One region of the uncultured Planococcus sp. genome, then DNA from elsewhere that is predicted to be linked to it. Evidence: riboswitches for the same ligand, from Rfam matches in the RefSeq annotation. Region 1 holds a riboswitch; each other region holds the start of a gene.
The links. A riboswitch is a leader RNA that binds a small molecule or an ion and turns the genes downstream of it on or off. The one in region 1 is predicted to bind S-adenosylmethionine.

Region 1 (2,268 bases):
CAACATTTTGGAGACCGGTTCATTTTCCAGCAAATGGCCTTTGCGGGTGACCACCAGCAGGATGCCGAGCGGAAAGCCGATCAAAAGGGAAAAGCCGAATGCTGCGCCGGTCATGTAAATGGTTTCCCATAGAGCTTCTATGATCTGTTCATAGTTAACTGACATAATTATTGACCTCCTCTACATGGATTTCACTTTCTCGGATGGAGGACAAAGCCAATTCGATTTCACTGGGCTCGCCGGAAAATTCCACGATCAGGTTGCCGTACGGGACGCCTTGCAGCTCGGTGATGTTGCCGAACAGCACATTCAAATCAACTTTGAAATCGCGTGATACTCGGGACATGAACGGTTTGCCGACGGAAGTGCCGGTAAACTGGAGGCGGTAGATGGCATTATCGCTTTTAGCATCCTGAATTTGTGCCAGCAGCGAATCAGGAAGTTCGTCGTTCATGACGGAGCGGACAAACCGTTGAGTGGTTGGTTGCTGCGGATTCGAGAAAATATCGAAGACGCTGCCCTGCTCGATGACTTTCCCTGCTTCAAGCACAGCCACTTTGTCGCAGATTTCCCGGATGACGCCCATTTCGTGAGTGATGAGCAGAATGGTGATGTTGTATTCCTTATTGATTTTGCGAAGCAGGTCCAAAATCGATTTAGTCGTTTGCGGATCAAGTGCCGAAGTTGCTTCGTCGCACAGCAGAACAGATGGATTAGTAGCAAGCGCCCGGGCAATGCCGATCCGTTGTTTCTGTCCGCCTGACAGCTGATCCGGGTATTTTTGCGCCTGGTCAGCAAGACCGACAAAGTCGAGCAGGTCGGTTACCTGTTTTTCAATATCTGCTTTTGGTGTCTTGGCAAGCAAGAGTGGCATAGCGACGTTATGGTAAACCGTTTTTGAATTCAGCAAGTTGAAATGCTGGAAAATCATGCCGATATCTTTTCGGATGGTGCGGATCTCCTTGCTGGATAAAGTGGATATATCTTTTCCTTGAATCAATACGCGTCCTGCAGAAGGACGTTCGAGCAGATTCACAGTGCGGATCAGTGAACTTTTTCCGGCTCCGCTAAAGCCGATGACTCCATAAATTTCGCCGGTTTCGACGGTCAGGTCAATGCCGTTCAAGGCATGGATTTCCTGTTTTCCTGATTGATAAGTCTTTGCGACGCCTTCGAATTGAATCATGGTGATTGAACCTCCTCATGCTGTAATGGGTCTTATCAAATCGATGGTGTCTCACATTCTTCTGAGATAATGGACAAAAAAGAGCCCCCTTTTTTCTTATCCATAAGAAAAAAGAAGGCTCCTGTTGAAACCATCTAATTCTCATCTTCCAAATGCGCAAATGGCATTTGCAGGAGTTGGCACAGTTTTTGCGGTTAAACAAATCTGCTGCCGAAACGTCTCAGGGCCTGTCCCTCGGTTTCTCTTGATAAGAAAGTGATGTATGCTATTCGATTCGTGATTCCTACTTTATGGTGAAATAACAAAAATGTCAAGAAGAATTATGATATTTATTTCACAATCTTTCAAATGAAAGCAATAATTAGTTAAACTCCTTTACTTTATAGGGGTTGAAGGCTTCTTCTTAAAGATGGAGGATACTTTGCTCTCGCTTCCATTCTTTATTCGAATAATGTTTTCGCTATGCTTCCATACCGCCATTGCGAATAAAGCCAAGGCTGTGAGTAATGGCCATGGTCCAACAGCAGGACCGAAAGCAATCATAAAATAAACCGCGTAAAGCACCAGTACGCCAATGACCAAATAATCGGTGGCGAGCGAAACGCCGATGAGCAAGAGCAGTCCGACCAGTCCAAGCTTCCAATCGAGGGCCAGCATGACGCCAATTACAGAAGCCGTGCCTTTGCCGCCATTGAAATTCATATAGAACGGAAAGTTATGGCCGAAAATTACGCCGGCACCTGCGATGAACAACAGGGTCCAGATCATTTCAGGAGAAAGACTGCTGGAATCCAGCAAAAGACGTAAGCCTGCAACAGCAGCAAAGCCTTTAGAAATATCGATGAAAGCGACAAGCAAACCATATTTCCATCCCAGTACGATGGCTGCATTGGAAGCCCCGGAATTTTTTACACCTTCCTTTTTGACGTTGACCCCTGATAGAGCCTGAGCTGCAAGTGATCCATGAAAACAGCCGATTACATAACAGATAATAAATAATAGCAACATCCAGATAAACATGCCAATTCCTCCTCTACCTTAAAAGATAACGTTTGAAGCAGGACAAGGTTTCAAAATTTTTT
Region 2 (2,268 bases), on a different contig from region 1:
CAGGCCGACATCAAATCCAATCGGACCGTAGAAGCCGAATTCCGGATCAATCACCTTGGTTTCCGTTTGGCTCGCAAAGATGCTGCCCGTGTGAAGGTCGCCGTGCAGAAGCGCTTCCGATTCAGTCAAAAAGCTCTTCTTCAATTTCGCCACTTCCAGCTGCAGCTTACGATCGCTCCAGATCGCTTCTACCGCTGATTGGAGCTGCGGTTCGTAATCATTGGTCTCAACGTCGAAAAAGGGATCTGTAAAGATGAGATCTTCCGTGATCTTGCAGAGCTCCGGGTTGGAGAACTCAGCAGCCAAACCCTTTTTCTCAAAAGGATGCAAGCCGTAATCCGATGTATGGAATAAAGTCTGCGCCAAATATTCACCGATATCCTGCGACAGTCTCGGGAAATTTTCTCCGTTGACCAAGCCTTCCCTTGCAATCTCAAGATGGGACAAGTCTTCCATCACCGTAATGGCCAACTCTTCATCCGTAGCATAGACTGCAGGTACCAATGAAGGAACGAACTCTCCGTGTTTTCTCAGGACATTGGCTTCAATGGTTGCCCGCTTCAAAGTCAGCGGCCAGCTTTCACCGATTACTTTCGCATATGGCAATGCCTGTTTAATGATCAGCCGCTTGCCGGTTTGCGGATCTTCAATCTGAAAAACATAATTCAAGTTGCCATCGCCGATTTCCCGGCAAGTCAATCGGGCATTGCCATCGAATGGATGGACAGCCTTTGCCAATGCGATCGCCGTCGATTCAGTTAATGCTTTATAAGTAGTGGGAACAGTAAGAGTCATGATTTTTCTTCCTTTCTTCTGCAATATAAAAAGCCTCTTTCAAAAGAAAGAGGCCAGAATAAGAGATTCCATGCCTCTTATCTTTCAGAAAATAAATTTCTGATGGAATTAGCACCGTGCCTTACAGGATGTTCATCCTGGCGCCAAAGCGCCCCGTCTCACAACGGTATTACGGTCGGTTGCTGGGCGTCATCGGGCCAAAATCCCTCTGCCAGCTCTTGATAAGAGTACTACATGTATTACTATTAAGTTTATGAAGAGAATCCTATCACGATTCAGAATTGACTGTCAACGCATTTTTCCAATAAAAACAATTTTTTGATAACAGAGTTGACAGACTTCTGCTCACATGAAATAATCAGAATTACTTTACTGTATTAAATCGACTTAGTTATTTTGGATTAAATTATAAAATTATTTTACTCAATTTCATATCTTTCTTATTCAGAGCAGGTGGAGGGACAAGCCCTATGATACCCGGCAACCGGTCCAATGATGGACACGGTGCTAATTCTTGCAGCCAGAACCGATGGCTGAGAAATAAGAAGTTGTTAACGCCCTTAACCTCTTCTTATTTGAAGAGGTTTTTTATTTTTTAAATTGCATGGGAGTGTGGAATAGATGAGCGTATTGACTGCTACTTATCAAGTATACGGAAAGCCCGGTTCCTTCGAAAAAAAAGCGGAAGGCATTGCTTTGGGACTGACGATCGGCTCCTGGACAGACTTGCCGCTGCTTGAACAGGCACAACTGAAACACCATAAGGGACATGTTGTTTCCATCGAAGAGTTTACGGAAGACAGCCATCCATTGAAGCCGGAGCTGATAAAGGCAGAACTCGAGATTGCCTACCCGAGCATCAATTTCTCAGCTGACTTTCCTGCCATCCTGACCACGGTTTTCGGCAAACTATCCCTGGATGGTGAAGTGAAGCTATTGGATTTGGATTTCAGCCATGATCTGCTCAGCCACTTTCCTGGTCCGCGCTTCGGAATAGAAGAAATTCGCAATACACTTGGCGTAGCCGGAAGGCCGCTTCTGATGAGCATATTCAAAGGCGTCATCGGCCGCGACCTGGATTTTCTGTCTGCTCAATTGCGCGAGCAAGCTTTAGGCGGCGTAGACCTTGTCAAAGACGACGAAATTTTGTTCGACAATCCGCTGACTCCATTCGAAAGCCGCATCACAACGGGTAAAAGAGTACTGGAAAATGTCTATGAAGAAACGGGCCACCGCACACATTATGCGGTGAACCTGTCGGGCAGAACTTCCGACCTGAAAGGAAAGGCACGAAAAGCACGGGAGCTGGGAGCGGATGCCTTACTGTTCAACGTCCACGCATACGGCCTCGATGTGCTGCAGGAATTGGCGGAAGATGATGAGATCGGTTTGCCGCTGATGGCGCATCCTGCATTCAGTGGTGCCTTCACTTCATCCGCATTTTATGGCCTAGCTGCGCCGCTCGCACTCGGG
Region 3 (2,268 bases), 200 kb from region 1:
TTTGCGAAAGAATACAAGGTCAATATTGTCGGTGGATCTGTTTCGACGAAAAAGAACGGTGGTTTCTATAACACGATGTATGTCGTCGACAAAAACGGAGAGCTTATTTCGGAATATGATAAAGCACATCGCTTTTGCTTGATGGATGAGCATATCCATCTTGAAGAAGGAGATTCACTGGGCACATTCGAATTGGAAAATACCGTTTACGGGGGAGTCATCTGCTACGATATCCGTTTCCCTGAATGGATTCGCGCGCAGGCATTGAATGGCGCAAAACTAATTTTTGTATCAGCTGAATGGCCGGAGGCACGAATTGATCATTGGCGCATCCTGCTGCAGGCGCGAGCGATCGAGAACCAATGCTTTATTGTGGCAGTAAACCGCATCGGCAGCGATCCAAACAACGAGTTCGGGGGAAGCACGATGGCAATTGCTCCATGGGGAGAAGTCCGTCTCGACATGAAGAAAGACGAAGGTGTCGCTTACGTCGATATCGATTTGGATGAAGTGGAAGAAGTCCGGAATCGGATACCGGTTTTTGAAGACCGCCGCGATAAATTGTACGAAAAATTCAAAAAGTAGATTGACACTCGTAATTAATGCCTGTAACATAAAATTTAATCAAATAACGTAAACTTATCAAGAGAGACTGAGGGATAGGCCCTATGACGTCCGGCAACCCCCGATTGGGAAGGTGCCAAATCCAACAGAACATGCAAATGTTCTGGAAGATAAGTCGAGAAACTAAAATTTTCGATGTCTCTTTCTTGATGAAAGAGGCATCTTTTTATTGCCGGGAGGACGCTATGATACAGATCGAGAAATTGACGAAGACCTACACAACTAAGCATGGCACAGTCACCGGAGTAGACAATGTTTCATTGGATATCGGAAAAGGCGAGATTTTCGGAATCGTCGGCTATTCTGGTGCCGGAAAAAGCTCGCTGATCCGATGCATCAACCTGCTGGAACGGCCGACCTCTGGCAGTGTAACGGTAGATGGCAACGATTTAACCCAACTGAACGGAGATCAGCTGAGAAAAGCCCGGTTGAAAATCGGAATGATTTTCCAGCATTTTTATCTGATCAGCCAAAAGACGGTTTACGACAATATCGCTTTTGCGCTTCGGGCAGCAGGAACTCCTGCAAAAAACATTAAAACCCGGGTGGAAGAGCTGCTCGAAATGGTCGGTTTATCCGACAAGCGGGATGTTTATCCGGCACAATTGAGCGGCGGGCAAAAACAGCGCGTCGGCATCGCACGGGCACTTGCCAACAATCCGGCCGTACTGCTGTGCGATGAAGCTACATCCGCCCTTGACCCCAATACGACTTTATCCATTTTGCGTTTACTGAAAGACATCAACCGTAAATTGGATATCACGATTGTCCTCATCACGCATGAAATGAATGTCGTCAAGGAAATCTGTGACCGCATGGCCGTCATGCAAGGGGGACGCGTCATCGAAGAAGGTCAAGTATATGATATTTTTGCAGATCCACAAAAGGAATTGACCAAGGAATTCATATCCAGTGTCGTATCGTTCAATGTACCAGAGCATATTTTAAGCGAATTTACAGGCACGCTGGTGAAAGTACTGTTCAAAGGCGGCGTGGCAGGAGAAGGCGTGATTTCCGATATGCTGCAGAATTACCCGGTAAAAGGGAACTTTTTACACGGAGCGATCGAGTACATTCAGGAACAGCCTCTCGGTATTTTTATCATGGAGTTGAAAGGAACTTCTACTGCGGTTATGGACGCATTGAAGTATATGGAAAGCAGATCAGCAATTGTGGAGGTGATTCCGAATGGGCATTGAATGGGGACGGATTATCGAATTGTGGCCGGAAATACAGACGGCCTTCTTTCAAACATTGACGATGATCGGAATTTCTTTAGCTGTCGCGCTGATTGTTGGGCTGCCACTTGGAATCTTGTTATTCATTACAGACCGCGGGCTGTTTCTTGAAAATCGGCCGGTCAATGCGGTGATCGGCTTTATTGTCAACATCGTGCGTTCCATTCCATTCATCATTCTATTGGTGGCACTCATCCCGTTGACGAAATTGATCACAGGAACGACGATCGGTCCGATTGCGGCCAGTGTATCTTTATCGGTTGCCGCCATTCCATTTTTCGCACGGATTGTGGAAAACTCACTCCGTGAAATTGATAAAGGCGTCATCGAAGCAGCGATTGCAGTGGGTGCAACTCCATGGATGATCATTAAAGACGTTCTTTTGCCTGAAGCGAAAGCGAGCATT

Region 2: it holds a riboswitch for S-adenosylmethionine, as region 1 does, so the genes downstream of both, mtnW (2,3-diketo-5-methylthiopentyl-1-phosphate enolase) here and Q0785_RS01165 (methionine ABC transporter ATP-binding protein) in region 1, are expected to answer to the same signal.
Region 3: it holds a riboswitch for S-adenosylmethionine, as region 1 does, so the genes downstream of both, Q0785_RS00165 (methionine ABC transporter ATP-binding protein) here and Q0785_RS01165 (methionine ABC transporter ATP-binding protein) in region 1, are expected to answer to the same signal.

The regions. Positions count from the first base shown of each region.
Region 1 is NZ_CANMXD010000001.1:225,280-227,547, forward strand. Features, by position in the region: gene Q0785_RS01160 (methionine ABC transporter permease) at 1-165, opposite strand, end outside; gene Q0785_RS01165 (methionine ABC transporter ATP-binding protein) at 155-1,186, opposite strand; SAM riboswitch class I at 1,325-1,440, opposite strand; gene Q0785_RS01170 (glycerol-3-phosphate acyltransferase) at 1,562-2,206, opposite strand.
Region 2 is NZ_CANMXD010000010.1:81,058-83,325, forward strand. Features, by position in the region: gene mtnK (S-methyl-5-thioribose kinase) at 1-795, opposite strand, end outside; SAM riboswitch class I at 870-1,023, opposite strand; SAM riboswitch class I at 1,233-1,342, shown strand; gene mtnW (2,3-diketo-5-methylthiopentyl-1-phosphate enolase) at 1,417-2,268, shown strand, end outside.
Region 3 is NZ_CANMXD010000001.1:26,383-28,650, forward strand. Features, by position in the region: gene Q0785_RS00160 (carbon-nitrogen family hydrolase) at 1-585, shown strand, start outside; SAM riboswitch class I at 637-741, shown strand; gene Q0785_RS00165 (methionine ABC transporter ATP-binding protein) at 810-1,823, shown strand; gene Q0785_RS00170 (methionine ABC transporter permease) at 1,813-2,268, shown strand, end outside.